Regions from separate parts of the Bradyrhizobium sp. UFLA05-109 genome, predicted to be linked through region 2. Evidence: riboswitches for the same ligand, from Rfam matches in the RefSeq annotation. Region 2 holds a riboswitch; each other region holds the start of a gene.
What was found. Region 2 has a riboswitch for cobalamin ahead of metE (5-methyltetrahydropteroyltriglutamate--homocysteine S-methyltransferase). Riboswitches for the same ligand answer to the same signal wherever they lie in the genome.
Positions count from the first base shown of each region.

Region 1: linked by a shared signal. The riboswitch ahead of Q3C01_RS18875 (TonB-dependent receptor) and the one ahead of metE (5-methyltetrahydropteroyltriglutamate--homocysteine S-methyltransferase) in region 2 are both predicted to bind cobalamin.
Region 3: linked by a shared signal. The riboswitch ahead of metE (5-methyltetrahydropteroyltriglutamate--homocysteine S-methyltransferase) and the one ahead of metE (5-methyltetrahydropteroyltriglutamate--homocysteine S-methyltransferase) in region 2 are both predicted to bind cobalamin.

Region 1 covers NZ_JBBIAR010000023.1:117,432-127,927, reverse strand. The annotation lists partial or broken gene Q3C01_RS18880 (ribonucleoside-diphosphate reductase subunit alpha) at 1-2,267, opposite strand, end outside; cobalamin riboswitch at 2,391-2,607, opposite strand; cobalamin riboswitch at 2,871-3,076, shown strand; gene Q3C01_RS18875 (TonB-dependent receptor) at 3,292-5,658, shown strand; gene Q3C01_RS18865 (NUDIX hydrolase) at 6,109-6,486, shown strand; gene Q3C01_RS18860 (ASCH domain-containing protein) at 6,565-6,927, opposite strand; gene Q3C01_RS18855 (P-loop NTPase family protein) at 6,946-7,491, opposite strand; gene clcA (H(+)/Cl(-) exchange transporter ClcA) at 7,725-9,053, opposite strand; gene Q3C01_RS18845 (phosphoribosylanthranilate isomerase) at 9,078-9,734, opposite strand; gene Q3C01_RS18840 (ABC transporter substrate-binding protein) at 9,780-10,496, opposite strand, start outside.
Region 2 covers NZ_JBBIAR010000019.1:74,955-85,450, reverse strand. The annotation lists gene Q3C01_RS16125 (beta-keto acid cleavage family enzyme) at 196-1,089, shown strand; gene Q3C01_RS16120 (MFS transporter) at 1,320-2,642, shown strand; gene Q3C01_RS16115 (avidin/streptavidin family protein) at 3,089-3,595, opposite strand; gene Q3C01_RS16110 (hypothetical protein) at 3,982-4,278, shown strand; gene metE (5-methyltetrahydropteroyltriglutamate--homocysteine S-methyltransferase) at 4,610-6,940, opposite strand; cobalamin riboswitch at 7,044-7,268, opposite strand; gene Q3C01_RS16100 (TauD/TfdA dioxygenase family protein) at 7,672-8,601, shown strand; gene Q3C01_RS16095 (carbohydrate porin) at 9,571-10,496, shown strand, end outside.
Region 3 covers NZ_JBBIAR010000070.1:27,741-38,236, forward strand. The annotation lists gene nhaD (sodium:proton antiporter NhaD) at 1-382, opposite strand, end outside; gene Q3C01_RS36165 (NAD(P)-dependent oxidoreductase) at 406-1,275, opposite strand; gene Q3C01_RS36170 (VOC family protein) at 1,491-1,928, shown strand; gene Q3C01_RS36175 (Mrp/NBP35 family ATP-binding protein) at 1,983-3,113, shown strand; gene Q3C01_RS36180 (TRAP transporter substrate-binding protein) at 3,306-4,394, shown strand; gene Q3C01_RS36185 (Rieske 2Fe-2S domain-containing protein) at 4,702-5,763, opposite strand; gene Q3C01_RS36190 (hypothetical protein) at 5,760-5,963, opposite strand; gene metE (5-methyltetrahydropteroyltriglutamate--homocysteine S-methyltransferase) at 6,008-8,338, opposite strand; cobalamin riboswitch at 8,444-8,668, opposite strand; gene Q3C01_RS36200 (hypothetical protein) at 8,702-8,932, opposite strand; gene Q3C01_RS36205 (TRAP transporter substrate-binding protein) at 8,913-10,001, shown strand; gene Q3C01_RS36210 (alpha/beta fold hydrolase) at 10,305-10,496, shown strand, end outside.

The sequences.
Region 1 (10,496 bases), on a different contig from region 2:
ATCTTCTTGCGGAGGCGATCCCAGTCCAGCGTCGAGGAGCGATCGACGTCGAGCCCGCCGCGCGAGTCGGCAACGAACCGGATAGAGTCGAGCGGCAAAATGCCCTTCGACCACAGCGAGCCCTCGAAGCTCGGATAGCGGCCGCGCTCGGTGGCAAGATCGGAGGATGCCTCGATGGCGTGGAAGGAGATCGCTTCCATGCTGATGTCGGCGAAAGCGATCGCCGCTTCGGACGCGATCGGGATACGCTGGACCTGAAGTGCCTCCTGGAAGCCCATCAGGCCGAGCCCAACCGGCCGATGGCGCATGTTGGAGCGGCGCGCTTCCGGGATCGTGTAGAAATTGATGTCGATGACGTTGTCGAGCATTCGCACCGCCGTCGTCACCGTCCGCTTCAGCTTGGCCTGGTCGATACCGTTAGCTCCGACATGGGCGAGCATGTTGACGGAGCCTAGATTGCAGACCGCGACCTCGTCGGCCGAAGTGTTCAGCGTGATCTCGGTGCAGAGGTTCGAGGAATGGATCACGCCCATGTGGCGCTGCGGCGAGCGCAGGTTGCAGGGGTCCTTGAAGGTAATCCAGGGATGGCCGGTCTCGAACAGCATGGTCAACATGCGGCGCCAGAGGTCGGTCGCGCGCACGGTCTTGAACACACGCATGCCGCCGGCCTTCGCCTTGGCCTCATAGGCCTCATAGGCCGTCTTGAAGGACGTCCCGTACAGATCGTGCAAATCGGGCGTCTCGTCCGGCGAGAACAGCGTCCACTCGTCGTCGGCGTCGACCCGCTGCATGAACAGGTCCGGCACCCAGTTGGCGGTGTTCATGTCGTGGGTGCGACGGCGGTCATCGCCTGTGTTCTTGCGCAGATCGAGGAATTCCTCGATGTCGACGTGCCAGGTCTCCAGATAGGCGCAGACCGCGCCCTTGCGCTTGCCGCCCTGGTTGACGGCGATCGCGGTGTCGTTGGCCACCTTCAGGAACGGGATGATGCCCTGGCTTTCGCCGTTGGTGCCCTTGATGTGGGCTCCGAGGCCGCGCACCGGCGTCCAATCGTTGCCGAGACCGCCGGAGTACTTTGCGAGCAGCGCATTGTCCTTGATCGACTTGAAAATGCCATCGAGGTCGTCCGATACGGTGGTGAGGAAGCAGGACGACAGCTGCGGGCGCAGCGTGCCGGAATTGAACAGCGTCGGCGTCGAGGCCATGAAGTCGAACGATGACAAGAGATCGTAGAACTCGATCGCCTTGGCTTCGCGGTCGATCTCTCGAATTGCCAGGCCCATCGCCACGCGCATGAAGAAGGCCTGCGGCAGTTCGATCCGCTTGCCTTGCTGATGCAGGAAATAACGGTCGTAGAGCGTCTGAAGGCCGAGGAACTGGAAGTTCAAGTCTCGCTCAGGCTTCAACGCCGCAGCGATGCGGCCGAGATCGAAGCGGGCGAGTTCGGGATCGAGCAGTTCGGCTGCGATGCCGACCTTCACATAGGCCGGAAAGTATTCGGCATAGCGCGTCGCCATGTCGGCCTGCGAGGCCGACGACGTAACGCCATGGACATGCGACAGCACCTCGCCGCGGAGCTTGTCGAGCAGCAGGCGCGCGCTGACATAGGCATAACCCGGCTCCTGCTCGACCAGCGTGCGCGCGGCCATGATCGAGGCCAGCGCCAGCTCGTCCTGGCTGATGCCGTCGTAGAGATTGCGGGTGGTTTCGGCCAGCACGGGGGCTGCGGAGACGCCGTCGAGACCGGCGCAGGCCTCATTGATGATCAGCTCGAGCCGGCGCGTGTCCAGACCGACGCGCGAGCCGTCCGGCAGCGTGACGTGAAGGGTCGGTGCGGCGACGGGCGCCGGCTGCGCGGCCGCTTCCTCGGCGCGCTGGCGGGACCGTTCCTCGCGGTAGAGCACGTAGGCCCGGGCGACCTTATGGTGCTCGCTTCGCATCAAGGCGAGTTCGACCTGATCCTGCACGTCCTCGATGTGAAAGGTGCGCCCCTCGCCTGCGCGGCGCATCAGGGCTGCCACGACTTCGGCCGTCAACTGCTCGACGCTCTCGTGAACGCGGCGCGAAGCAACCGCAGTGCTGCCCTCTACCGCAAGGAAAGCCTTGGTCATTGCGACCGCGATCTTGGCGGAATCGAACGGCGAGACCTTCCCGTTGCGGCGGATGATCTGCATGGCCGGCTCGCTGGAAGCTGCCGCAAGTGACTGTGGACGCAACTGGATGATGGGTGCGGAAGCGGTGTCCGCGTCGTGCAGGTTCAGTGACATCAAAGGGCCCCGTGATGCGCGCGTTGTGTTTGGACGGGGCGATAAGGAAGGACGCTGCCGGAACGCCGGCAGATGCGTTGCCGGACGGTGCGTGCAAGCGACCGCCGGGACACCCCGCCCGTGGACGTTCAGATCGTCACGGCAGGTCTCCTGGCTCGCAGGTCGTTGCTTGCTTCCTGTCTTCCCGGCGCAGGCGCACCAGTGACGTTGTCCGGAAGCAGCTCGCTGCTGACAGTTGCGGGGGCAGCGCCGGAATTCCGCGCACAACGCGCAGTTCACCGGCTTCCCTCTTAGCCACTACATCTTGCGACGCAGTAGGACCGTGACACCCATATATGGAGATATTCGGAGCGAAGTGTCAATGAGTGATCAAGTCGCGCTCGCCGATTTGCTTGTGGAATGCGGGAATTTTGCCGCCCTTCGTTCCGCATCTCGCGATTCGGCCAGCATGCGCAATCCGTTCCTCACCGGTCCGAGCCGAGAGTAGGGAATACTGGACGCATAGTTGCCGGCGCGCCACGCTCGAGTAGCCATCTTCTCTAACTGCGACATTTTGGCACGGACGTGATGGTGACCACGCGTTGACGCGCCCAGTCCGCGGATGCCAGTTTTTTCAGCGGTGGTGTCCGCAAGGACTCTTCAAGGGAATGCGGTGCGTCCGTTTTGGCGGACAAATCCGCGGCTGCCCCCGCAACTGTGAGCGGATAGCCGACGACCAACAAACCACTGGAGCGCCATCGGGGCTCTGGGAAGGTGGTCGGAGGCGATGACCCGCGAGCCAGGAAACCTGCTACCGGTCATGGTCATGCGCGAACGCGTCGGGCGGGGTGCCTCGGTGTCGTGAAGAGTAGCCGGTGCATCTACCGCAAGGGGCGAAGGTAGATTGCCAAGGCGACCGCGGTGACGGTTCGTTGCTTCGCCGCAGAGCGCTTACGTGAAAAATTTCAGCTACTACCATGGTGCCGCACCAGATCATCAGCGCACCTCGCGCCGCTATCTTTCTTCGACCGCGGTTTCTCCGGTCCTGATCGCAATTCTTTCATCGCTGCTGCCATCGACGGCTGCCGTTGCGCAGACTGCGGCCCGGGATAAATCCGAGCTCGAGCCGGTGGTGGTCTCTCCGCCTCCGAAGCGGCCGCGCGCGGTCAGCGCCGACAATCAGGACGCGCGTGCTGTGCGCCGTGCTGCTGCACGCAAGCCGGCACCCGTAGCTACAGCCACTCCGACGACCCAGCCTCAGAATGGTGCCGCCCCGACGCCGCTGAATACCAATGTCGTCACCGAGGCCGGATCGCGCCTCGGCATCACGGCGCGGGAAATGCCGGCGACCGTCGAGGTGATCAGCCAGCAGACGATGCAGGATCAGGGCATAAGGACGACGACCGAAGTTGCCAAGGCGGCGGTGGGCGTGATCGGCGGCGATGCGCCGGGCGCGCCCGCCATCTTCTCGATGCGCGGCTTTGCCGGCGACCAGATCAGCACCCTCTATAACGGCATCCCGATCGGGCCGTCGACCATGACCGGTCGTCCGATGGACGTGGCCGGCTTGCAGCAGGTCGAGATCATCAAGGGACCGGACTCGCTGGTGGCGGGCCTCGGCGCGACCGGCGGCGCCATCAATTACGTCAACAAGGCGCCGCACACAGGTCCGATCGTCAACGATGCCTTCACCTCCTACGATTCCTTCAACGGCTACCGCGCCGGATACGGGTCGGGCGGCAGCACGCTGATCGACGGCCTCGACTATCGCTTCGACATCAGCCATTTCAACGACAAGGGTTTCATCGACGACACCTATTCCAAGCTGAGCAATGTCTCCGGCCAGTTGAACTATCGTGTCAACGACAGCCTGAAGATCTGGGGCGCGGCCGAATACAGGCAGGATAATGACCGCTTCTACTGGGGAACACCGCTGGTGCCGGCGAATGCACCGGGCATCGTGCCGACAACGGGCATCGTCTCCGGGGTCTGGAGCAACTATTACCTTGGCGGCGGCACGCCGGTCCCGGTCACCATCGACGCGCGCACGCTGACCACGAACTACAACGTGCTCGACAATCACAGCGGCGCCAGCGAGCTGTGGCTGCGCAGTGGCTTCCAGTGGGACATCACCAACAACGTCTCGCTGAAGAGCCAGGTTTACGGCTATGACGCCCACAGGCACTGGTTCAACAACGAGATCTCGTCGTTTGACCAGACGGTCGGCGGTTTTGCCGGCGCGCAGAGCATCTATCGTGAGCGTCTGGCGCTCGATCACGCGCAGCGGCTCTACGGCAACATCACCGACCTCACCGTCAACTCCAACATCGGCGGCCTGGACAACCGCTTCGTCGCCACCGTCATGGCGAGCAACAACCAGTTCAACGTCTCGCAGGACACGCTGTTCTTCAACGACTATGTCGACCTGCTCAATCCGGATCGCGGGCTCTATGGGCCCCGCAGCGACGAGAAGATCTACACCCGCGTCAACACTGCGTCGCTGTCGTTCGAGGACCGGATCAAGCTGACCTCGACCTTCGCGCTGATCGGCGGCATCCGCTTCGAGGACATCAAGCTGGACCGCACGCGCTTCGACCCTGATGGCGTGCTGGAATCTGCCAAGGGCTATCCGTTCTCGACCACCTTCAATCCCATCACCGGCCGCATCGGCTACACCTGGGACATCGCGCCCGGCGTGATGCTGTACAGCCAGTATGCAACCGCAGCCGATCCGACGGTCGCCAACATCTTCATCCTCGCGCCTTCGGTGCCGTTGCTGCTAACGACGTCGCGGACATACGAGACCGGCGTGAAGGTGCAATCGGCCGACAAGCGAACCGAGTTCACCGCGTCCGTGTTCGATATCGAGCGCAAGAACGTCTACGTTCCCGAAAGCGGCATCGTCTTCAACGTCGCCGGCAAAATCGCCTCCAAAGGCATTGAGCTCGCGGCCGCGACCAATCCGTTCGGAGGACTGAAGCTGTGGGGCAATGTCGCTTTCGTGCAGTCGCGCTTCGTCGACTTCAGCTACGTCGATGACAATGGCGTGTTCCAGTCCTATTCGGGCATGACGCCGCCGAACGTTCCGAACTTCGTTGCCAATGCCGGCGCCTCCTATCGCTTCCAGACGGCCTGGCCGGTCGAGATTGGAGCCTCCGTCCGTCACGTCGGCGACCGCTTCAATTTCCAGGACAATCTGGTGACGATGAACGCCTACACGATCTTCGATACATTCGCCTTCGTGGACGTGCCGAAATCGTATTTTCGCGGCGTCGACCAAACGCGGATTTCATTCCGCGTGAGGAACCTGACGAACAAGCTTTATGCAGCGTGGGGCGATCCGGGCTACACCGACCAGATTATCCTGGGCGCCCCACGCAGCTACGAGCTGTCGGCCTCGTTCAGGTGGTAGCTGAGCAACGGGGAATGCGGTTGACCGCACCCTCGACCTGGTAGGACGAGGTCGCAGTGCCCCAGAGGAAGCCCGGCGGAAAGCCTCCCGCCGGGCGCGGCGCCGCTGCCGGTCCCCTCGACGCATCCTCCGGGCGCCGCGATCCCCACTGCGGACAGCCCCGCGATCTTCGCAAACTGGCGACGCGAGACCTCGTCCGGCATGGGTTCTGTTCTCCTTCCATTCGCTTCGGACTGGCGCAATGGAGGGCCCCGGCCGATTTGAGAAGTGAAGTTCGGGGAAGATCGTGATGCGCTGCTGGTGTATCGAGAGCGCTCAGGGCAAACTTGGTCACGCTCCGGCCTCGCCCAATACCGGGATAATACAGGGTCTCAAACGCAGCGCCCGTTGTTGAAGGCCGAGCCGACCGGTCTAGACTGATACTCATTAGTGAAGGCGATTCGCAGCGATATGGCAAAATCCTCCAAGCTGGTTGCGGCAAAGAAGGGGCGCGTGCTCCTGGTCAGACGACGGCGCGATAAGCGCTGGATGTTCCCGGGCGGCCGCAGGCGTGCAGGTGAGAGTGACAGGAAGTGCCTTCGCCGCGAGATCGGGGAAGAATTGCCGAACCTGAAGCCCGGTCCTTTGAAGCTCTGGAAGGAGGTCAAGAAGAAAAACCGCCGAACCGGGCGGAAGATGAGCGATGCGATTTTCCTGGCGAAGAACGCCTCCGGCGAGTTGAAGATCGGAGACAAGAAGGAAATCGACAAGGCGGTCTGGTGCAAGCCGCGAGGGCTCAGATTGACACCGACCTCGCGTTACATCCGGGACAGGCTGTTTCCGAAGTGAGCTCCCAGGCTCGCAATCACGGCTTCGAACCCGAACCATCGGTGGGATCGTCAGGCGAGCCGATGGTGGACTTTGCGATCATTTGCCGAGAAGCAGGTTGGCATCCACTTCGTAGATGCCACGAGCAGCCCGAATCTGCACCTCCGATGCCACGCGGCGAATGTCAGTCAGCTCCCACGCCAGCCATCCTTCTTCAAAGTAGCTGGCGCAGGCAGCTTCGATATCAGCTTCGACAAAAGGCCGCACAGCCAAGACCCTGGCGATAGCGACGGCGTGGCCATGGCTGTCCTCATCGCCGTCTTCGCAGAGAAACCTGCCGTTTTCGACGATCAGCAAATCTTCCGCCGGGGAGATGTCGGGTGCCCAGCGCCGGACCTCCAGCGTCTTGAGACCTGCTGCAATCTTGCTGCCGCTCGGCCTGACAACGGATAGAGCCTTCATAAAGCGTCCCCCAAACCGTCAGCTTTTACCGACGCTGATCAGGGAACGCGGCAAGTTGCTTGTGAACTTCTGCACCTCGGCCGGTGATCTCAAAACTATTCCGTGGATTCCCTGAGGGAGATTAGCCAGAAGCTCTGCATGTCGGGCTCGACTGCGTGTTGGATAGGTCCAAACCCAGTCTCTGAAAAACGACCAGTCGAACTGTTCGGGGTTTCCGGCCCCGGTATCACCGCGTTCGCGGCCGTAGTTTCGGATACTTCGCCATACCGCTCGCGGAAAATAAACGTAGCGCGGCAGGTCGAGCCAGATGAGGGCTTCGGCCCGCGGCAGTCGAAGATCGAGATGGCTTGAGTAATTGCCCTCAATAATCCAGGCGTCACGTGCGGCAGCCTCAGCCATTCTCGCACGAAAGAGTCCGGTCTCCGAAGCCGACCACCCCGGATTCCAGTAAAGGGCATCAAGATGCACAACGGGAAGCCCAAGGCGTTCGCCAAGGCGGCGCGCAAGCGTCGATTTGCCGGCGCCACTCGGACCGAGAATGAGGATACGCCTTGGCGCAACCATTGGCGTTATCTCATCCAATGCACCACGTTCTGCAGTGCTGTTTAGCGATGCTGAACCGCGGCGGCAAGATCGCAGTAGTGAACTTCCTGCTCACAACTCCCAAGCACGTGGTGAATGAAAGAGGCTCCGGATGGACCGTGCAACGGCCGAATTGGGGCCACTAGCGGCGGTCGAGGCAAGCGCGGGCATCGAGCGCGCTATGCCTTTGTCGACGATTGGTTAGCCTTCAGCGGTCACCTCCGTCTGATTTGTCGCTCCAAGCGCAGCGTATGCTCACGCAGGGAATCGTAGATCGGTGCATCGCCCAGCAGCGTGGGTAGCAGCATCGCCATGAAGCAGGCGCCCAGCATCGGGAGCAGCATTGTCACGTTACCAGTCATTTCGGCGACGAGAACGATGCCGGTCACCGGCGCACGCACCACGCCGGTGAAGAAAGCGGCCATGCCCACCAATGCAAATGCTTCCGGCGGGATCGCGAGCGTCGGGAATGCAAGGCGGCAAGCCGCTCCGAACACCTGCCCTGACTGGGCTCCCAGCACGAGCAAGGGGGCGAACAATCCGCCGGGAGTGCCCGCGGCGTATGAGAGAGCGCCGAGCCCAAACCGGACCAGGAATGCGCCCCCTACGATCACTGCGCTTTCTTGGCCGATCAGCGCGCGCTGCGTGATCTGATCTCCGCCGCCGACCAGTTCGGGCGCGAACCAGGCCAGTATGCCGACGCTGGCGCCAATCAATCCGGCGCGGAGCTCCATCGGTAGCCGTCCGAAGGGGTCCCGAACTGCGATGGTCGCGAGCAGGCTGCGATTGTACGCGACGGCCAGCAGGCCCGCGATGCCACCCAGAGCAAAGAACAGCGGGGCGGACTCAGCGCTGGGATAGCTCAGCGGCCCGACCTGGAAGTCGGGCGCGTCACCGAGAAGCAGCCTTGCGACCGGGATCGCCGTTGCCAGCGCTGCAAGTGCGGCGATGGCAACACGGTGTTCGATCCTCTGCACCAACTCCTCCAGCACGAACACGAGCCCGGCAATCGGCGCATTGAAGGCGGTTGCAAGGCCGGCGCCGGCGCCGGCCGCCAGCAGCACTCGGGAGTCCGCCCAGCAGAGCCGGCAGACGCGCGCAGCGAAAACCGCGATACCAGCGCCCATCTGGACGGTCGGCCCCTCGCGACCCAGCGCCAGCCCGGAGCCTATCGCCAGTATCCCCCCGATGAATTTCACTGGCACCAGACCAAACGGAGCCGGTGGAATCTCCTCGTGCAGGACAGCCTCGACATGCGGAATGCCGCTGCCCGAAGCGTGTGGCGAGAATTGCCGCACCAACCACGCGGCAACCAGGGTTGCGAGAGCGCACGCGCTGACGACAATCAGGAATCCCCAGACCGCGTGGCCATGGGCCCAGGCGATCATCGCATCGCGCAGACGATCGGCATGCGCGAGCAAAAGCCGGAAAATAGCCCCAACACATCCAGTGGCTGCTCCTACGAGGAGGGCCATCGCCGCGAGCCCCAATAGGCCGCGACGTTCGTCTTCGACTTTTCGGTCGTCACCGGGGTTATGGTCCACAGCAGGTCGAAGCCTCCGAGCTGGTTAACCGCTCTTCGCAGCGCGATAGAAAGCTTCGACCTTCGCCAGGTCTTTTGCGTGGGTGCCCTCGCGGTCGGTCTTTGTTTTTGAGTCGACGCCCGCGGGTTGGACAGACCGGATGGCCTCTTTGACATTGTCTGGTCCGAGGCCACCAGCGAGTATGACCGGGGTACGTACGGTCTCGACAATCGTTCGACTGATGCTCCAGTCATGCGTTACGCCCTGCGCACCGATTTGGATATCGCCCATGCGGTGACTATCAAGCAGGATCCAGTCGACAATTCCATCATATGTGCGCGCCACGTGCACCGCCACAGGTCCCGTCACGGGTACGCTACGCATGAATTTGATTTTTGGCAGCGACTTTCGCAGCGCCACGACATGATCTGGCGTAAGCAATTCGTTTGAAGCGCCAAGATGCACGATCGGTGGATCAAGCTCCCTGGCCATCCGTTCGATGAGAGCGACATCCGCCGAGAGGAACAGCGCTGAAAGTACGGACGGCGCCTGGATCGCCTTCATGACTGCGGCGGCCACGTGAACCGGAAGCTCGCGAGGGAAAGACCCATCGCCGACAAGCACGCCGACATGATCCACACCGATTCCCGATATTGCCTTGGCTTCGGCGGGTGTCGCTACCTCATAGATTTGCGTCAGCATGGTTCAACACCCCTTCCCCGGAGCCAAAAGCGACATTCTCTTGAGCTATTCAATGACCTGATCTGCGCTCGTCAGAAGATCCGGCGACAGCCGAATTCCGATGGCATCGGCGGTGCGGCGATTGATAACCAATTCGAATTTGGTCGGCTCCTCAATCGGTAGCTCGCCCACCGATGTGCCGTTGAGCAGCTTGACCGCAAAGCGCGCGAGCTGGCGATAAATTGCGTCGATGTTGGGCCCGTAAGACATGAGGCCACCCGCATCCACATATTCGCGGGCGTCGAATACGGCGGGCAGCCGGAGCTTACGGCACTGCTCGGCGATCAGTTTAAGATTGGTCACTACCGTCGGATTGCGGAACGCGATGATGCCGTCGAGATGTTCCGCGCCTGCCTCGCTGAGGGCTGCGGCAAGATCGCCGGCCGAGCGAGCATTCAAGGCGACGAGTTCAAGTCCCAGCTGTTTCGCCGCCTCTTCCTCGGCCTGCCAGGCGCGCTGCGCATTCGGCCAATCATTGCGCAACAGCACCCCGACGCGGAGTGCCGACGGCACGACCTCCTTGAGCAGCGACAGCCGCTTTGGGGTCAATTCCTCGGCGAGACTGTAGACGCCGGATATGTTGCCACCTGGCCGGGCCAACGACCTGGCCATGCCGTTCTCGACCGGATCATCGTTAAGACGTCCGATGATCGGCACTGTCTTGGTGACACGCGCGGCTGCCGCGACCGAAGGCTGACTGGTCGCCAAGATGAGTCGGACATC
Region 2 (10,496 bases):
TGGCGGCGGCACCGTTCTTGTCCGGAACAACGAGCCCGAACGGCTCAAACGATTGGAATGAATGCGAGGCGTTGGGGACTTCACTTGCCGCAGGAGGTCACTTCCGGCCTGGACGTCTCGCGTCAAAGCGTTCTTGAACGAAGTCGTCAGATCCGCCCATAAGTGAGTTCAGCAGTCGATGTCAGGAGACGTAGTATGAGCTTTGAGCGCAAGGTTATCGTCACGATTGCGCCAACGGGAGGCGTGGTGAAAAAATCTCAAAACCCGCACCTGCCGACCCAGCCCAGCGAGATCGCCGAGGATGTGTATAGGTGCTACGATGCGGGCGCATCTATCGTAGCGTTGCATGCGCGCAGGCCCGATGATGGCGCGACCTGTAATTCGGAGATCTATCAGGACATCAACCACCGGATTCTGACAAAGTGCGGCATCATCATCAATAACAGCACGGGCGGGGGCATCGATGGAGATATGGTGCGATCCATAGGGCCCGGGCTCGATGAGGTTATATTCGAACAGCGTCTAAAGGGTCTCGAAGCCGGGGCTGACATGGCGACATTCGACGCGCATACCGTTCTGGCCAGCTTTAGCGGCCGCGAGATTATCGTTAACACCTCGCCCACCCGCTGCGATATCATGGCAAAACGATTCCAAAAGACGGGCATCAAGCCTGAATGGGAATGTTTCTCACTTTCTCATCTTCTCCAAGATCCGATACGCCTGATCAATAAAGGATTTGACAAGCCGCCCTATTGGATCAATTTCGTTCTTGGCGCCGATCGTGGAATCCAGGGGGGATTACCGTACACTCCGCAGATTCTCGATATGCTCATCGGGAATCTTCCAAAAGGAGCGATGTTCTGCGTAAGCGGGGTCGGTCGAGCTCAGCTACCGGCAACAACTCATGCGGTGCTCGCCGGCGGTCACGTTCGAGTCGGGCTTGAGGACAATCTGTACCTCGAGCCGGGCATACTTGCCACTAACGTGCGGCTCGTCGAGAAAACGGTAAAAATTATCCGAGAACTCGGGTACGAGCCCGCCACTGTAGTGGAAGCTCGTACGATGCTCGGGCTTGCGCCACGCATATAGTCCGATAGTCGATCCATAGCTCTTAATCGGAAGATGACTCGTTGATCCGATAACCGGCTCTCGACCAGGTCCAGAGTGTGAGCGCCAATCCTGGAAAGTGTTGTCGATTGTTAAGAAAGGAGCGGCCGGCAGCGGTCGCAAATATCCTCGACTGTCAGCGTGGTATCGCCGCACAGAATTCGGCCCTCGAGAAAGATGTACTTCGGCGTCCATTTGTAGGAGCAGAACGAGTGGCAGACTCCGTTGCTGCCCAATGTCATAACAACCATGAGGCGAGATCTAGCCTGATCGCGAGCGCTGTTGCCAAAAATAGGCGACGGCTGGTGCCCCTTTTGGTCCTCGCCTACCTCTTCAACAATCTTGACCGGACCAGCGTCGGCATCGCTGCGCTGCAGATGAACGAAGCCATTGGCTTGAGCGCCTCACAATTCGGCTGGGGGGCGGGGATCCTCTTCTTTGGTTACTGCGTGCTGGAAGTCCCCAGCAATATGATGATGTATCGTTTCGGCGCGCGCCGCTGGCTCGCCCGCATTATGGTGACCTGGGGCCTTGCAGCCGCGGCGACGGCGTTCGCCGTTGGACCGTACAGTTTCTACGTGATTCGCTTTCTTCTGGGGGTGTTTGAATCAGGCTTCTTCCCCGGCGTCATTTGGTACCTCTCAATTTGGTTTCCGGCTCGAGCCCGAACGAGCGTCCTTGCCTGGTTCATGGCCGCAACACCGCTGTCCGCGTTGATCGGCAATCCAGTCTCGGCTTTGCTATTAGAAATGGACGGAGTGTGGAGACTGGCCGGCTGGCAGTGGATGTTCTTGATCGAAGGCCTTCCGGCCTGCCTGCTCGGGGTTCTATGCCTCGTCCTGCTTGCCGACACGCCCGACAAGGCCTCGTGGCTGACGTCCACGGAGCGTGATGGGCTGCTGAACGAGCTCGCAAAGGAGAGGAACAAGAATGTCAAGAAGGATCTCTGGGCCGCGATGAAGGACGTCCGCGTGCTCATGTTGGCGGGCATCACTTTCGCATTCACGATCGCATCTTATGGGATCGTCGTCTGGCTCCCCCTGATACTAAAGAGCCGCAACTTGAACAACACGCAGGTCGGCTGGCTCTCGGCCGTGCCCTATCTCTTTGTCACGATAGGCATGTTGTTCTGGGCGCACCTAGTCGATCGTAAGGGGTACAGGATCTGCAACCTGATCGCCGCATTGATGCTTGGCGCCATCGGACTTGTCGGTTCGGTGATGGTCACCTCGCTCGTGCCGGCGCTCACATGCATGACGCTTGCCCTGACCTGCACGATCTCCGCGCGGACAATCCTCTACACGATGCCGCAGAGTTTCCTTGCTGGCGCTGCTGCTGCCGGAGGCATCGCATTCATCAATTCCATTGGTGCCTTTGGCGCCTTCGTCGGCCCATACATGGTTGGCCTTCTTAAGGATGCGACGGGATCCTTTGATGTCGGTATGATCGCAATGGCATTCATCCTGGTTATTGCAACGGGCATCGCCAGCAGCTTCAGACTGCTGGTTACGTGTGATGATAACGTTCCTCTCTGAGCGGGCCGCCTAAGTAGAGGACTTACCTGGCTCGTCTACGTCAATGGAGTGGCAAGCTGATCGAGTACATATGGGTTGCAAGGAGCGGCGTGGCGGCAACGAGCCGATATCAGCGCGCTAGGCAAACGAAATCATTCTATTTGGCGGAGCGCCTTCGCCATTGCCGCCTTGCCGTGACCGCTTGAGGAACTGAGCCTCCTCTGAGGCGTAACTCGATCCTGGCGATTCGCGCAGACCGGTTCGCATATTGGGTCGACGATACGCTGAGCCTGCGGGTACCTCGAATGAATAAAACCGAGCCTGAACAGTTCAGGCATTCAGGCTCGGCAAGACCTCGATCTCTAGATCAAAACCAAATACACGTTGGGCCAGAGCGAACCTCGGCGCAAATGAGGGGGAAAGGTCAGTGTGATGACGTTCCTTGCTTCGCCACGTGGCAGATCATGTCATTTGCGATTCTTTGTATTCGAGAGCTTCTCGCCTGAACCGCTCTTGGGCGCCTCTCCGACAGCGGACAGCAATTTCGATTTGTCCCCGCTTGCGAAGGTGAAAGTGTCCGCGCCGGCGCTGATGCCATTCCATACCACCGGTTCGGCGAGTGAAAGTAGCCAGAGCCCCTGAAATCCCGATGCAGTGTTCAGCTGTCCCGTCCACACTGTTGTCGACCCGCAGCCTACAAAATTCACGGAAAAGCTGATTGCGGTGCCACTATTCGTCCGCGCAAGCCAGCCCGTCACCGTCTGAGGGGTACCTTCATCGCAGCTATTGCTCGCATTGTTCGTGTAAGTGCCGGAAATCGCGCCTGTGTTGGGGTTATAATTATCGACCGCCAGGGTTGAGCCGTATTGGTTCGTCCAGGTCCAGATCGGTTGCGCCGCTGCAGGCGCGGCCAGGAGTAGACCTAGGCAGGCCACCCCCATCCAGTTCATCAATTTCCACTTCGCTTGAGACATATCCGACTCCATATCGCTCCGGTAGCGGAGCGCCTTAGTTATAAAACTCTAGCCGAGCAATTTAAACGAGTACTATTGCATGATAGCGCTAACAGGTTGAAATGTGATTGATGTTTTAGTTCTATGAGGTAGGGTGGTGCGGTTAATCAGACGCGAGCGGCTGATGCGTGGCGGGCCGGTCTTATTCGGGCTATCCGCAGCTCTGCGCCATCGTGTACGGCAACGGCGCGTCCGCTGATCAGTCTTATCTCGGCCGCTTCACTGACAATCCCCCGCGCAGGCACTCTGGGCATGTTGAGGGTGGCCACAGCAGAAGTGAGACCTAGTCCAAGTGCGGCTCGATGTGCTTTGATGCGTGAGATGAAACTGAAATTCGTGGCGCTTCGATGTACATGGTCATTCGCAAGTACCTCCAAGTTCGTTCGGTTGCGGATGCTGCCCGCCGCGCCAAAAGTGGCATCGGTCAGATCCTAAGAGAGGCGCATGGATTCAGATCTTACTATGTGTTGGATGGAGGCGAAGGCATCTGTGTCGCTGTGATGATCTTCGAGGATCGCGAAAGCGCCATTGCGGCCAATCGCAAGATATTGGAGTTTGTTCAAGCAAGCCTGCATGATCTTGAGCTTGGAGACCCCGAAATTGTGGCCGGCGACGTTTTAGTGAATATACGATCTGATCGATGATTGTTCGCGCCAGCGGGGTGGCCATACCTCCGCCGAGTGCCGCGTAGCAAGCCAAAAGCCCGTCTTTGTCGATGACCGAGGGGGCGTACCCGTCGATATTCAGCTGGAGCGAGGCGAGGGCGAGTGACCATCCGCTGCGCGAGATTTGGACGATGGTGAACGAGGCTCGGCGGTGGAGCGCGAGTTTGTCGCGCTCTATTCGCCGATGGGCGGCCGTCGAACCCGCCGAAAAGCTGCTGTGGGCGTGCTGTTTGCGGGCATTTTATTCGATCTCATCGGAGTGGCAAGCTCCGTCAGGCAAATGCGCCCCCATCGCAAGGTCACGCTGGCATCAGCACGCCTTACGGAGTTCACGGGCCGCCGCAACCATGTTGATGAGCGCCGGACGGACTTCCTCCCATTTGCGGGTCTTCAGGCCGCAATCAGGATTGATCCAGAGCTGCGAGTCCGACAGGCGTTGGCGGGCCAAGGCGATGAGATCTCCCATCTCAGTGGCTTCGGGAACGCGCGGCGAGTGGATGTCATAGACGCCGGGGCCGATGTCGTTCGGGTATTTGAAGGCCGTGAACGCATCGAGCAGCTCCATTTTTGAACGCGACGCCTCGATCGAGATGACATCTGCGTCCATCGCGGCAATTGCATCGATGATGGCGTTGAACTCCGAATAGCACATGTGGGTGTGAATCTGTGTCGCATCGGCGACGCCAGAGGAGCAGATGTGGAAGCATTTTACTGCCCAGTCGAGATAGGTCTTCCAATCCGATCGGCGCAGCGGCAAGCCCTCGCGTAGTGCCGCCTCGTCAATCTGGATCATGCTTGCGCCGGCCTTTTCGAGGTCGCCGACCTCGTCACGGATCGCAAGCGCAATCTGGCGGCAGGTCTCGCTGCGCGGTAGGTCATCGCGGACGAAAGACCAATTCAGGATCGCCACCGGTCCGGTGAGCATTGCCTTCATCGGTTTCTTGGTCAGTGATTGCGCGTAGCTCCACCATTTGACAGTCATCGGCTTCGGTCGCGAGACATCGCCGAACAGAACTGGCGGACGAACGTAGCGCGAGCCGTAGGACTGCACCCAGCCGTGTTGAGTGAACACGAAGCCGGAGAGCTGCTCGCCGAAATACTGCACCATGTCGTTGCGCTCGAACTCGCCGTGCACGAGCACGTCGAGACCGATGTCTTCCTGCCACCGTACCGTGCGGGCCGTCTCCTCCTCGAGGAATTGCTCGTATTGCGCGTCGGTCAGTGTGCCCTTGGCACGAGCAGCGCGCGCGTTGCGAACGTCTGCGGTTTGCGGGAACGAGCCGATCGTCGTCGTTGGAAAGGGCGGCAGACCAAAGCGCTTGCGCTGGACATCGGCGCGGCCGGCAAAGGCGCTGGTGCGGCGGCGCATGGCCTCGTCGATCGCCTCCATTCGCCGTGCAACGATCGCGTCGTGGATTTTCGGGGAGGTCTCGCGCGAGGTCGCCGCAAGATCGGATGCGGTCAGCGCGGCTGCGACGCTCGTGTCGCCTGCGAGCGCCTTCGCGAGGACTGCAAGCTCGCTGATCTTCTGTACCGAGAAGGCAAGCCAGCTCTTTACGTCCGGATCGAGAGCGGTCTCGAGCTCAAGATCGATTGGGACATGCAATAGCGAGCAGGAGGGCGCTAGCTGCACGCGATGCTTGCCGAACTTTGCAAGGCCGGGCTTGAGCCGCTCGATGAGTGCCGACAGGTCGGAACGCCACACGTTGCGGCCATCGATCAGGCCGAGCGAGACCACGAGGTCCGCGCGGGCACCGCATTCAATCTGGCTCAATTGTTGGGGCGCTCGGATAAGATCGACGTGCAGTCCAGCCACAGGCAACCCTAGAGCGGTCGTCAGATTATCGCCGATCGCCCCGAAATAGGTGGCAAGCATGATCTTGATGCCAGGTACCTCCTTGGCGAGACACCCGTACGCCCGCTGAAGCGCATTCCGCGTGGTCTCGTTGAGATCAAGCACCAGGCACGGCTCGTCAAGCTGGACCCAATCGGCTCCACGTTTTGCCAGTTCCTTGAGGACCTCGACATAGACTGGCACGAGATCATCGAGCAGCGAAATCGGATCAAACGCCAGATCAGCGCTCTTGCCGAGCTTCAGGAAAGTGACCGGTCCTATCAGAACTGGACGCGTTTGATAGCCAAGGGCTTTTGCCTCCTCATACTCTTCGATCGGTTTTCGTGAGGAGAGCTTGAAGGTCTGATCTTTATGGAATTCTGGCACCATGTAATGGTAGTTGGTATCGAACCACTTGGTCATCTCCTGCGCGGCGGCCCCGCCAGCGTCATGGGTGTGACTGCCACTTGCTTCATGCTCCCCGCCTTGAGAGCCGCGCGCCATGGCGAAATACGTCGTCAGTGAGACGGGACCTCCCTCCCAGCCATATGCTTCGGGAATGGCTCCTACCATGGCGCTCGTATCGAGAACGTGATCATAGAGTGAAAAGTCATTCGACGGGATAACGCTGACGCCAAGCGAGTGCTGACGCGCCCAGTTGGCGACACGAAGACCGGCCGCAGCTTCAAGAAGCTGCCGGCTGCTGATCTTGCCGGCCCAGTAGCCTTCCAGTGCCAACTTGAGTTCGCGGCGTGGACCGATACGTGGCATGCCGAGAGTTGCGAGAGGAAGTGAGAGAATAGACATAGCTTTAACCCCATCATGGTGGGGGCAAAGGCCATGGCGGACGCGGGCAGGAGGGCCGCGAAAGCGCCTGCTGCTTGGCGTACCACCGGACACCCCGCCCGTGGACGATTATGTTGTCAGGGCAGGTCTCCTGGCTCGCGGGTCATCGCCTGCATCCGGCCTTCCCGAAGCATCTGCTTCAGTGACACGTATGGATGCAAACTCGCCGCTTACAGTTGCGGGGGCAGCGCCGGCATTACCTCAATCCTGAGTGGATCGTGAGCGCACCGGCTTCCCTCTTAGCTCCAGATCGAGCGAGACCTGGAGAACCTCGACGCCTCCGATTTATCTGCAAGCGAGGCGGTACGTCAACCTCGGAGGAGGACCACCTTTTCTGCCGGGTATAACGGCCTCTCATGCCCTGCAACACCATGAGTTTCTTGTTCGATCGGCACTGGGCGGCAACGTTCTGCAGCGATCGTCCTGCGGAGCGTAAAGCTTTGTGCTCCGGTCAACTACCAATATTAGCAATTGATCGACCTGGCAGATCAGTCAATCATGGATGAATGACCGTCACGTCGGCCACACCTCACCTGTCGCAGACCCCGTAAAGAGAGAGCAAGAGGGTGGCTCGATGCCGTCACGCGGAGTTTGACGGATCTCACTATCCAGCGATTTGGCGTTCAAGAGCTCCTAACACAGCTGAACAGCTGGTCTGGCGAACAAAAACTGCGAATTTGGAGAGTGCCGCTATGAATGCAACGGACTTGTCGGACAATGTCATTCCCCGCGCCGACATCGTCAAACGCGGAGCGCGCATCGGAGCAGAAATCCGAAACATCAAGCTGTCGGGCGATTTGCCGGACCAAACGATCGCCGCAATTAACGAGCTTCTGCTCGAGAACAAGGTGATCTTCTTTCGCGACCAGGGTCATCTCGACGACGCCGAGCAGGAGCGCTTTGCTCTTCGTTTCGGAAGTCCGGCATGTCATCCGACGCTCGGTGCCATTAAGGGGACGGCGTCGATCATCGAGCTTGATTCGGTCCGCGCCGGCAGCAGGGCCGACCTGTGGCACACCGACGGCACCTTCGTCGATGGCTACCCTAAAATCGCGGTGCTGCGAGGCGTTGTGATGCCACCATTCGGTGGGGATACAGTCTGGTCAAACACCGTCACCGCCTACCTCGACCTGGCGCCGCCGCTGCAACGGCTTGCGGACAAGCTCTGGGCCGTTCACAGCAATGCCTTCGACTACGCAATACTGCCCCGCGCCAGTGAGCTCGACAAGAAACACTTGGACGAAGTCTTCACCAAAACGATTTATCAGACGGAGCATCCAGTCGTGCGCGTCCACCCCGAGACCGGCGAACGCACGCTGCTGCTCGGCGCCCTCGTGCAACGTTTTGTTGGCATCCCGAAATACGATGGCCAGAAGCTGTTTGACCTGTTTCAGTCTCATATCACTGCGCTCGAAAACACCGTGCGCTGGAGCTGGAAGGAAGGCGATGTAGCGATGTGGGACAATCGCGCCACACAACACTACGCGGTGAACGATTACGGCGATCAGCATCGGGTCGTTCGTCGCGCCACCGTCGCGGGCGAGGTACCTGTCAGCATCGATGGTCAGAGCAGCGTAACGCGCATCAAGGCAGCAAAAGAGCCGGCCGCGAAGGTCGCCTAGCCATTCACGGACTTGACCGCGTCCCGGCCGACGCAGACACTGCCTTTGTCACCCATTCCTATCATTCGGCAGCTCGGTCCGCCATCGCATTCATCGATGTCGTCGAAGTCCATCGTGCCTGCTCTCTAACTTAAAAGTGGCAGGGATTCCCGGAGAGGCCGCCTCGGGTTGATGGAGCTGCGTAGAACTGCGAACGAATGAACCGCAAGAGGCGGAACGTGGGTTTGGTTGTGTCAGCACAAGGGCGCGCTTCTTTCGAAAGAATGGCCTCACTCTGGTTTCCCCATCCACTTCTGTTTCTCTGGTCTCTCGATCGGCTTTCTCAACGCATTGGCCTCGACACTTGCCGAGGCCCGGCCGTGCCTTCTTAACCAGAGTCAGCACGTTTCGTTCATCTTGGGCGAGTTCGAATGCCGTCCAATCCAGCGCTATTCAGTAGATTGAAGGTGTGTCGTCTATCGACGAATCTGTTGCGCGTCAGCAGAACCGGCTTGTCTCTCTGAAAGGGGTCCGAGCTAGTCGACCCAATGTCTTTGCGAAGCACGCCATCAGCGCAGCGGACGATCCGACGACTTCGTGGCGACGACGCCAAGAGCGCGCTTTGCGGGTCTCAGGGTCTCTAAACGAGCCAACATCCCGAAATGGCGTTTACTCCACCTCTCGTCGCGGAATGCCCCGGAGAGGCGAGTTATCCAATTGATCGCCATTCGTTGGAAATTGAGCGCGCGAATCGATAAGCAGCGCCTTGCACCCGGTCACCTACCAACCCTGGCAATTGATGCAGCTGTCGGGCACATGGCAATCGTGCGTCTACGAAAGTGGTGCCTCTCACGTTAGGAAGTCGGGATGCAATATGGACCTGGCCGCAGCAACGGGCCTGATGAATCTGCTGTCTCGTCATCTGCAGCTATGGGGTCTACTCCGACTGCGATCTCGCTCGTTTCGTGGAAGCGGATAGCAAACTGTCTTATGCGCTCGTCGAGCGCGCAGGCGCCAAAGGTGTCGGGGCTTCGGGTTCGTCAGTTGCTTTGTCTCGCGGCTCACGCGCTGAAGACGACGCTTCATGAAGCTAACGCGCAGCGATGGATTGCTGTTGCACTGTCCCTGGCGCTGAGTCCCGTTGGGGGAGCGGTGTCGGCACAAGCTGCCAACGAGCCTGGCACCCAAAACGACCGTTCGAGTAAGATTGCTCCGAGGAGAATTCAAAAGAAAGACCTTGCGGCTATCAAATCTCGAAGCGACCGGGCCCAACGAGCCGGGCGTATCACCAGTAGCGCGGCGCTCGCTCAAAATGCGAATTCACTTCCGGCAAAATCCGACGGTGCAGCTCTTCTTGCGAAGACTAGAACTCAGAAGAAGATTGACCCGTACGCAAAGTTCGCGAACCTCCGCGAAAAAGGTATGTGGCTCAATATTCCCGGCCCGGCCGATACGATAGATCAGGATTACGGCGGCGTTAGATCTGCGCTGGCAGAGGTCGGGATCGGCTATGTCGGCGGCACAGTCAATACCTTCGTGGTCAATCAACTGCCGAATGCAGCCAGAAGCACCATCCGCGATCAGCTATATATCGGTCAGAATCCGACATTTCACACCCTGAACTTCATGATCGTGACTTACGATCTCAGCCGCTTTGGGATTCCCGATGGTCAGATCATCGTAGGAGCCCAGCAGCAATATTGGACATGGAAGCCGGGTGGGCCAGATAGAGTCGGGATCAATACGATAGCTTACTATCAGACGGCTTTTGACGGGAAGCTCGAACTCAAAATCGGTTATCTCAGAAATATAAATGAGTTCGTCGGCACGGTGGTCGGAGGAAACGCAGCAGTCAATGTGTTTGGAGCATCATCGAATATCTTGTACCAAGCAGGCATGAGCAACAATGCGGCGCC
Region 3 (10,496 bases), on a different contig from region 2:
TCAGCGAGACCATGACGATGGTGGTCGTCAGGTTGTCCAGAACCGCACTCAGGAAGAATGTCACGAATCCGACGAGCCACATGAGCTGAACCTGGCTCGTGGTGTGGATTCGCGAGGTGATGACCTCGAAGCCGTTGTGGGCGTCGATGACCTCGACGATCGTCATGGCGCCGATCAGGAAGAACACGATCTGCGCCGTCGCGGCGACGGATTCGTCGAGCTGATGTCCGACCAGGGTGTGGTTGCCGATCGTGACCGCGTACACAGTCCAGAGCAGAACCGCGCCGATCAGCGCGGCCGCACTCTTGTTGATGCCGAGCGGATGTTCGAGCGCGATCGCCACGTAGGCAATGACGAAGATGGCGGCGATCGCGATCAGCAAGACAGGTCTGCTTTAAACGGCCATCAGCGTTGCAGCCGCGCCAGCAGGCTCGACGTATCCCAGCGCTTGCCGCCCATCTTCTCGACTTCGGCGTAGAACTGATCGACCAGCGCGGTCACCGGGAGGTTGGCACCGTTGCGGCGGGCTTCCGCGATGCAGATCGAGAGGTCCTTGCGCATCCATTCGACGGCGAAGCCGAAATCGTACTTGTCGTCGTTCATGGTCTTGTAGCGGTTCTCCATCTGCCAGGACTGCGCGGCGCCCTTGGAAATGGTGTCGATCACGGCGGCAACGTCGAGGCCCGATTTCTTGGCGAAGTGAATGCCTTCGGAGAGGCCCTGGACGAGACCGGCGATGCAGATCTGGTTGACCATCTTGGTGAGCTGTCCGGAGCCCGCAGGCCCCAGCAGCTTGCACATCCGCGCATAGGCCGCGATGACCGGCTCGGCGCCGGCATAGGCGTCCGCGGAGCCGCCGCACATCACGGTCAGGACGCCGTTCTCGGCGCCGGCCTGTCCACCGGAGACGGGGGCGTCGACGAATTTGAAGCCGCCCTTGGTGGCAGCCGCGTCAAGCTCGCGTGCGACTTCGGCGGAGGCGGTGGTGTGGTCGACGAAGGTCGCGCCCTTCTTCATGCCGGCAAACGCGCCGTCGGGACCGATCGTCACCGCGCGCAGGTCATTGTCGTTGCCGACGCAGCACATCACGAAATCCTGGCCCTCGGCGGCCGCCTTCGGGGTAGGCGCGGTCTTGCCGCCGAACTTGTCTGCCCATTCCTTCGCCTTGGCCGCGGTGCGGTTGTAGACGGTGACCTCATGGCCACCTTTCTTGACGAGGTGGCCAGCCATGGGGAAGCCCATGACGCCGAGACCGAGGAAAGCGACTTTAGCCATATGGGTGACCTTGCTTGTGCTTGGGCGTTCTTGCGGTTGTGACCGGCCTTTGAGACAGCCGGCCCACACGATCGCGGGTTTTTGGCGGTTCCGCCCAAAAAGGGCGGATCGGGGGCGCACCATAAACCCTTGAGGCCGGAGGGCAACGGCTTCGTTTGAAGGTCTCCTGTGCTAGGATGAGCGGACAAGGACGTAAAGAAAAAGGGAGTGAAGGCATGGCCGTGAGCGTCGGGGTGCTCGATCATTTCAACATCAGGACCCGGAAACTGGCCGAGACGATCCGCTTCTATTCGGACGTGCTGGGTCTCGAAAACGGTCCGCGGCCCAATTTCGCTTTCCCGGGTGCGTGGATGTACAGCGAGGGCAAGCCGGTGGTGCACCTCGTCGACATTTCCGTGACGGACGAGGCTCAAAAGCCCGATTCAGGCGTTGTCCATCACGTTGCCTTCGCCAGCCGCGGTTTCGACGGCATGAGGCAGCGGCTGAGCGGCAAGGGGATGAAATTCGATTCCCGGCAGGTGCCCGGCGGCGACCTCTGGCAGATCTTCGTGCACGACCCCAATGGGGTCATGATCGAGCTGAACTACGAGGCGGCCAAGGAGCAGGGGGCGGCGGCCCCGGTCGAGACGGCCGGCGATATCGGCAGGCAGTAGCCTTTTGGGCGTTTCCGCTCTAATGGGTCGCATCGTGACTTTAGGAGATGCGCTTTGAGCGTGACGCAGCAACAGGTTCTCGACAGCCTCAGCCGGATCAAGTCGCCGCGCGGGGTGGCGCTCACCAATGCCAATGTGCTGAGCGCGATCAGCGCCAGTGACGGCAAGGTGTTCTTTTCGATCAATGTCGATGCCGCGGAGGCGCGGGCTTGGGAGCAGGTTCGGGCCGAGGCTGAGGCCGCCGTCCGTGCCATTCCCGGCGTCACCACGGCCATGGTGGCGCTGACCGCCGATCGCAAGCCGGGGAGCGCACCACCGCCGCCGCCGAGCCGCGGTGCACCTGGGGTGCAGCCGGCCCATGCCCATCGGCCACCGCAGGGCGGCACCTCGCCGATGTCGCGGCAGTCCGAGATTCCCGGCATTTCCGCCGTCATCGCCGTGGCCTCGGGCAAGGGCGGGGTCGGCAAGTCGACCACCGCGCTCAACCTCGCGCTTGGTCTGCGCGACCTCGGCCTCAAGGTCGGGCTGCTCGATGCCGACATCTACGGTCCCTCGGTGCCGCGGCTGACGGGCCTGCACGAAAAGCCCGAGTTGAACGAGGAGCGGAAGATGATTCCGCTGAGGCGTTTTGGTCTGTCGATCATGTCGATCGGATTCCTGGTCGAGGAAGAGACCGCGATGATCTGGCGCGGTCCGATGGTGATGTCGGCGGTGACGCAGATGCTGCGCGACGTCGAGTGGGGCAAGCTCGACGTCCTGGTCGTCGACATGCCGCCGGGCACCGGCGATGCGCAGCTCACGCTCGCGCAGAATGTGCCGTTGAAGGGCGCGGTCATCGTCTCGACCCCGCAGGATTTGTCGCTGATCGACGCGCGTCGGGGCCTTGCCATGTTCAAGAAGGTGAACGTCCCCGTGCTCGGCATCGTCGAGAACATGAGCTATTTCCAGTGCCCGCATTGCGGCACCAAATCGGACATTTTCGGCCATGGCGGAGCGCGACACGAGGCCGAGAAGCTCGCCGTCCCGTTCCTGGGCGAGGTCCCGCTGCACATGGCGATTCGCGAGACCTCGGATGCCGGAAAACCGGTGGTCGACAGCGAGCCGGACGGGCCCCATGCGGCGATCTATCGCGCCATCGCGGGCCAGATCCGGGACCAGCTCAAATCCGTAATTTCCGCAGGCTAAAGCCTTCCCCTCGAGGCATGCGACTTTCGTACAGTTCCGTCATGCCATTGTCGCGTTCCGAAAGCTGAGCTTCCGTGCTAAAGGCCGCGGCAGTCAAGCGCCTTCGGTTCGACGCGGCCATCACGCATCGCCGAGACTAGCGGCGGCAAAAGAGACGTCGGGGAAAACGCCCCAGCAAGGAGAGACCTGAAGATGAAGCGTCGTGATTTCTTGAAAGTGTCGGCAGCAGGGGCGGCGGCGACCGCGGTGGCCTCGCCGGCGATTGCGCAGTCCTCGCCCGAGGTGAAGTGGCGCCTGACGTCGAGCTTTCCGAAATCGCTCGATACCATCTATGGCGGCGCCGAGCAGTTGGCGAAGTACGTCGCCGAGATGACCGACAACAAGTTCCAGATCCAGGTGTTCGCGGCCGGCGAAGTGGTTCCGGGCCTGCAGGCGCTGGATGCGACCTCCAACGGCACGGTCGAGATGAGCCACACCGTGTCCTACTATTACGTCGGCAAGGACCCGACCTGGGCGATCTACGCCTCGGTGCCGTTCGGCCTCAATGCGCGCCAGCAGAACTCCTGGTGGTACCAGGGCGGCGGCGCCGAGCTCGGCAACGAGTTCTTCAAGAAGGCGAACGTGATCGGCTTCCCCTGCGGCAACACCGGCACACAGATGGGCGGCTGGTTCCGCAAGGAGATCAAGACGGTCGCCGATCTCTCGGGTCTGAAATTCCGCATCGGCGGCATCGCCGGCCAGGTGCTCCAGAAGGTCGGCGTGGTGCCGCAGCAGCTCGCCGGCGGCGACATCTATCCGGCGCTGGAGAAGGGCACCATCGACGCGGCGGAGTGGGTCGGCCCCTATGACGACGAGAAGCTCGGCTTCGCCAAGGTCGCCAAGTACTACTACTATCCGGGTTTCTGGGAGGGCGGTCCGATGGTCCACGCCTTCGCCAACCTGGACAAGTGGAATGCGCTGCCGAAGAACTACCAGGCGATCCTGACCAACGCGACCGCGAACGCCAACAGCTGGATGGCCGCGCGTTACGACCTGCAGAACCCGGCTGCGCTGAAGCGCTTGGTGGCCGGCGGCACCCAGCTTCGTCCCTTCACCAACGAAGTGCTCGAGGCCTGCCTCAAGGCGACCAACGAGCTGTGGGCCGAGATCTCGGCCAAGAACCCCGACTTCAAGAAGTCGATCGACGCCATGCAGGCCTACCGCTCGGACGAATATCTGTGGTGGCAGGTCGCCGAATACACCTACGACAGCTTCATGATCCGCTCGCGCACCCGCGGCTGATCTTTCGAAGCGTCGCAAGACGACAGAGCCCGGCTTCGTTCGCGAGGCCGGGCTTTTTCTTTGGCGCCTGCGAGTGCCCAAGCAAAAATATGAAAAACAACCCCATGCACAGTAGACGGGTGGCGAGGGGACCACACGTTGGGCCTTTTTCGGCAGGAAGCGGCGATCACCCGTGCAACCGGCGACAGGCGCGCGATATGCAGCGCTTTCCGCGAGACTCTCGACGATCCGCAAAACCGTTTGACTCGTCGGGCAAAACAGTGGCAAAAGGTGATTATCGAATAATCCGAAATTTATGCCGCCTGCGCTAGCGGGCGTGATGCAATCCCTGACATGCGAGCAGTTCTCTCAGTTCACGGATTGCGGGAAACACCTCCTGGTTCCAATCGCCGCCCTGGGCGTCGTAGGCGACCTGTTCCATCTCGACGATTTCACGGTCTTCGTCGAAGACGCGATCCGTGAATTTGCAAAGGAACGGCCAGACGATCTCGAGCAAGCCTGGAATTCTCGGCCGCAACACCGATAGCACGATGAAAGTCCTGTTCTTGCGCTGACCGGCATCAACCGGCGTATAGCCGAGCCAGACGTGCAGGACAGGCTTCTCGCCAGACGTCCAGAGGCGCAAGGACTGGTGCGGGTATTCGGTCCGGATCGTCATGAGATCGCGCGGTGCCGCCGATGCGGAGCGCAGGTGGCCCACGATCATGCTCTCGCCGATCGGTGCCCGTTCGCCGGGGCGACGGAAGCTGTAGTCCAGCTCCATCCAGCCCTCGCCGGATCGCTTGCCGAGATAACGCGGGCCGACCTTGCCTGTCGTTCGCCGGTGCAGGAACTGATGGTTCATGTCCATCAGGTTCTCGTGCATGAACGTGTAGTGGCAGTTGACGATCTGGCCGAAGCGGCGCGTCTTGTAGCTGAGATCGGCCGCAGCGCCCAAAGTTGCGGGCGGTGGCTCGGCCGGAAGCCGTCCGGGCCAGACCAGCACGATACCGTCCCGCTCGCAGCAGGGATAGGCGCGTACGCCGTTCGGGAGTTTCTCCTTGCCGAGATAGGGGACATCGACGCAGCGGCCGGACGCGTCGTAGCTCCAGCCATGATAACAGCAGTGCAGGTGACAATCCTTCACCACGCCTTTCGACAAAGGGACCTGCCGATGGGCGCAGCGGTCTTCCAGTGCGAACAGATCGCCGGTTTCCGTGCGAACGATGACGATGGGTTCGCCGGCAAAGCAGGAAGCGAAGGCGCACCCGCGTTTCACTTCGTCCGACCAGGTCGCGGGATACCAATGATCGGGGTGCGAACCGACCTTTCGCAAATCGGCCGGCACCGGAGTTGCGTCGATGCCGGCCGTGTTCGTTACCGGATTCACGAAGCGGACGCCCCCGATGTACCGAGGTGGATGTTGAGGATCTCCTCGGGTGTCTCCCGGACCTCGACTGTCTGAGCCCCGCTGCCGACGAACTCCAGGACGGTCTTGTCGCCGTCGCGCCACATCCCGCCGACCAGCGAGAAATTGACGTGATAGGGCTTGCCGCTGTCAAAGCGGGTGCATTTGATCCAGAAGCGCATCGGCAGTCTCCGTGCAGAATCGGGGGGCTATTGCTACGCCAGAATCAGGACGCCTTGCGCAGTTCGCGCGCGGCGGCGACCATGTTGACGAGCGCGGGGCGGACTTCCTCCCATTTGCGGGTCTTCAGGCCGCAATCCGGATTGATCCAGAGTTGCGAGTCCGAGAGCCGCTTCCGGGCCATCGTGATGAGATCCCTCATCTCGCTGGTCTCGGGGACGCGCGGCGAGTGGATGTCATAGACGCCAGGACCGATGTCGTTCGGATACTTGAAGCCGGTGAACGCATCGAGCAACTCCATCTTCGAACGCGATGTCTCGATCGAGATGACGTCGGCGTCCATCGCTGCAATCGCGTCGATGATGGCGTTGAACTCCGAATAGCACATGTGGGTGTGGATCTGCGTAGCATCGGCAACGCCGGTCGAACAGATGCGGAAGCTTTCCACGGCCCAGTCGAGATAAGTCTTCCACTCGGAGTGACGCAGTGGCAGACCCTCGCGCAGAGCGGCTTCGTCGATCTGAATCATGGTCGCCCCGGCCTTTTCGAGGTCGGTGACCTCGTCGCGGATCGCGAGCCCGATCTGGCGGCAGGCTTCGCTGCGCGGAATGTCATCCCGGACGAATGACCAGTTCAGGATCGTCACCGGCCCGGTGAGCATCGCCTTCATCGGCTTCTTGGTCAGCGATTGGGCGTAGCGCCACCATTCAACCGTCATCGGCTTTGGGCGCGAGACGTCGCCAAACAGGATCGGCGGACGAACGTAGCGCGAGCCATAGGACTGCACCCAGGCATATTGGGTGAACACGAAGCCAGACAGCTGCTCGCCGAAATACTGCACCATGTCGTTGCGCTCGAACTCGCCATGGACCAGCACGTCGAGCCCGATCTCCTCTTGCCACCGTACGGTACGGGCCGTCTCCTCCTTGAGGAACTGCTCATACTGCGCGTCGGTCAGCTTGCCCTTGGCATGGGCCGCGCGGGCGTTGCGAACGTCGGTGGTTTGCGGGAACGAGCCGATCGTCGTCGTCGGGAAGGCTGGCAGGTCGAAACGCTTGCGCTGGATTTCCGCGCGATGTGCGAAGACGCTGGTGCGACGGCGCATGGCATCGTCGATCGCGGCCATACGCTTGGCAACCGCAGCATCATGGATTTTCGGGGAGGTCTGGCGGGCCTTCGCGGCCTTGTCTGAGACGGTGAGGGCGTCTGCCACGCTCGCGTCGCCCGCCAGTGCCCTCGCCAGCGTGGAGAGCTCGGCGATCTTCTGCACGGAGAAGGCCAGCCAGCTCTTCACGTCCGGATCGAGACCGGTCTCGAGTTCGAGATCGATCGGCGTATGCAGCAGTGAGCATGAGGGCGCGATCTGCACGCGATCATTGCCGAGCTTGCCGATGGCAGGCTTGTACCGCTCGACCAGTGCTGACAGGTTGGAGCGCCAGACGTTGCGGCCGTCGATGACGCCGAGCGAAATCACGAGATCGGCGCGGGCAGCGGATTCTATCTGGCTCAGCTGCTGTGGAGCGCGGACGAGATCGACGTGCAGGCCGGCGACCGGGAGCGACAGGGCGGTCGCGAGGTTGTCGCCGATCGCGCCGAAATAGGTGGCGAGCATGATCTTGATGCCGGGCACGTCCTTGGCGAAGCGCGCATAGGCGCGCTGAAGCGCGTTCCGCTCGGTGCCACTGAGGTCGAGCACCAGGCAGGGTTCATCGATCTGGACCCATTCGGCGCCACGCTTCGCCAACTCCTGGAGAACCTCGACATAGACTGGCAGCAGGCCATCGAGCAGCGAGACCGGATCGAAGGCTGCATCGTGGCTCTTGCCGAGCTTCAGGAAGGTGACCGGGCCAACCAATACCGGGCGCGTCTGATAGCCGAGCGACTTTGCCTCGTCATATTCCTCGATCGCCTTACGCGAGGAGAGCTTGAAAGTCTGACCCTTGTGAAACTCCGGAACCATGTAGTGATAGTTGGTGTCAAACCACTTGGTCATTTCCTGTGCTGTCGCGCCATGGCCATGATGGGCGTGACCGCAACTCGCGTCGTGTGTGTCGCCCTGTGATCCGCGTGCCATCGCGAAATAGGTCTTGAGCGAGACCAGGCCGCCCTTCCAGTCGTAGGCATCGGGGATTGCCCCGACCATGACGCTGGTGTCGAGCACCTGGTCGTAGAGCGAGAAATCGTTCGAGGGGATGATGGTTGCGCCGAGCGATTTCTGGCGTGCCCAATTGGCAGCGCGCAGGCCGGCTGCGGTTTCGAGAAGCTGTTGCTCGCTGATCTTGCCGGCCCAGAAGCCTTCGAGCGCGAGCTTGAGTTCGCGGCGTGGCCCGATGCGGGGCGTGCCGAGTGTTGCGACTGGAAGTGAAAGAGAAGTCATAGCTTTAACCCCATTGTGGTGGGGGCAAAAGGCCATGGCGGACGCTGGCAGGAGTGCCGCGATTGCGGCAGCTGCTTGGCGTACCACCGGGACACCCCGCCCGTGGACGATTATGCTGTCGGGGCAGGTCTCCTGGCTCGCGGGTCGTCGCCTGCATCCGGGCCTTCCCGAGGCTTTCGCCTCAGTGACACGATTGGATACGGGCTCGCCGCTTACAGTTGCGGGGGCAGCGCCGGCATTGCATCAGTCCAAATAGACTGAAAGCGCACCGGCTTCCCTCTTAGCTCCGGGTCAAGCGGGACCCGGAGAACCTCGACAGCTTCGATTATCTGCAAGAGAGGGGGCGCGTCAACCTCTCTCCGCTCACGTACACTGTGGCATGCCGGACGGAACGATCGTGCAAGCCCTTTTTAGGTAAGCCCTGTAATGACCGGAAAGCCCGGCCTCGCGAGGCCGGGCTTTTTGCATGCCTTGACCTTCGTCGGGATGGAAATCGGTACCGGGTTGTTCCATGCTCGCCGCAAACGCCTCGTCAAGAAGGCGCGCGCAGTCACCACCATCAGGGTAGGAAATCATGAAAAGAAGAGACTTCATCAAAGTCACCGGACTTGGCGCCGCAGGCGCCGCCACTCTCGCTGCTCCCGCTATCGCGCAATCGATGCCGGAGATCAAATGGCGCATGCCGACGAGTTGGCCGAAATCGCTCGATACGCTCTATGGCGGCGCCGAGATGATGTGCAAGATGGTCGCGGAGGCGACCGACAACAAATTCCAGATCCAGATCTTCGCCGCCGGCGAGATCGTGCCGGGCCTGCAAGTGCTCGACGCCGTGCAGAACGCGACCTGCGAGATCGGCCACACCGCGTCCTACTATTACTTCGGCAAGGACCCGACCTTCACCTTCGGCTCGTCGGTGCCGTTCGGCCCCAACATGCGCATCAACCAGGCCTGGTACATGCTGGGCGGCGGCCGTGAAGTGCTCAACGAGTTCTACAAGAGCTACAACGTGATCTCGCTGCTTGCGGGCAATACCGGCTGCCAGATGGGCGGCTGGTTCAGGAGAGAGGTCAACACGCTCGGCGACCTCGAGGGCATGAAATTCCGCATCGGCGGTTTTGCCGGCCGCGTGCTCCAGAAGCTCGGCGTGGTGCCGCAGCAGCTTGCCGGCGGCGATATCTATCCGGCGCTGGAGAAGGGGACCATCGACGCCGCCGAATGGGTCGGTCCCTACGACGACGAGAAGCTCGGCATCTACAAGATCGCGCCGCACTACTACTATCCGGGCTGGTGGGAAGGCGGTCCGATGCTGCTCGCCTTCGTCAACCTCGACAAATGGAATGCGCTGCCGAAGTACTATCAGAGCGTTCTGGAGCAGGCCGGCCACTACGCCAACAACTACATGATGTCGCGCTACGACCAGGCCAATCCGATGGCGCTGCGCAAGCTGCTTGCGAACGGCGCCAAGCTGCACGCCTTCCCGCCGCCGATCATGGACGCCTGCTTCAAGGCGGCGAAGGAGCTGCATGCCGAGGTCAGCGCGACCAATCCCAATTTCAAGAAGGTGTACGAGTCCCTGACCAAGTTCTCGAACGACGGCTACGCCTGGTTCCAGGTCGCCGAAGTCGGCTACGACATCTTCATGGCGCGTCGCTCGCAAGGCTGATCACGCCCACGGTTGCGGCTCGATCATTCGTCAAGCAGCGAAAACCGGTCTCGCAAGGCGAGGCCGGGTTTTTGCATTGGGAGGGCACTGCCTGACGCCCGTCGCGGCGCGGCTCCAATCGTCAGAACTGTAGGATGGTCGAGCGAAGCGAAACCCATCATCAGGCATTGACGCGATATGCGATTCAGCACGATGATGGACTGGTCAGGGCCTTTCCTGCGGTAATGTCTTCAGCGCGTATCGTCGGCAGACATGTCGAACTCTCTGTGTGCTTAGCGGCTTATTGCCAAGGGCAGCGCGTCGATGAAACGTTGGATTCCGAGGATCGCCAAGGCCGGCTTGCTTGCAGTGACCATCCTGGTGGTTCTGGCAGGTTCGGGACTTGGATTTCGCGCTTATCGCCAGAACATCAGCGCACGTGTCCTCGCGATTCAATCTCCAAACGGAATCCAGGAGGGAATGTACGTCAAGATCGGCGGCATCGATCAATGGATT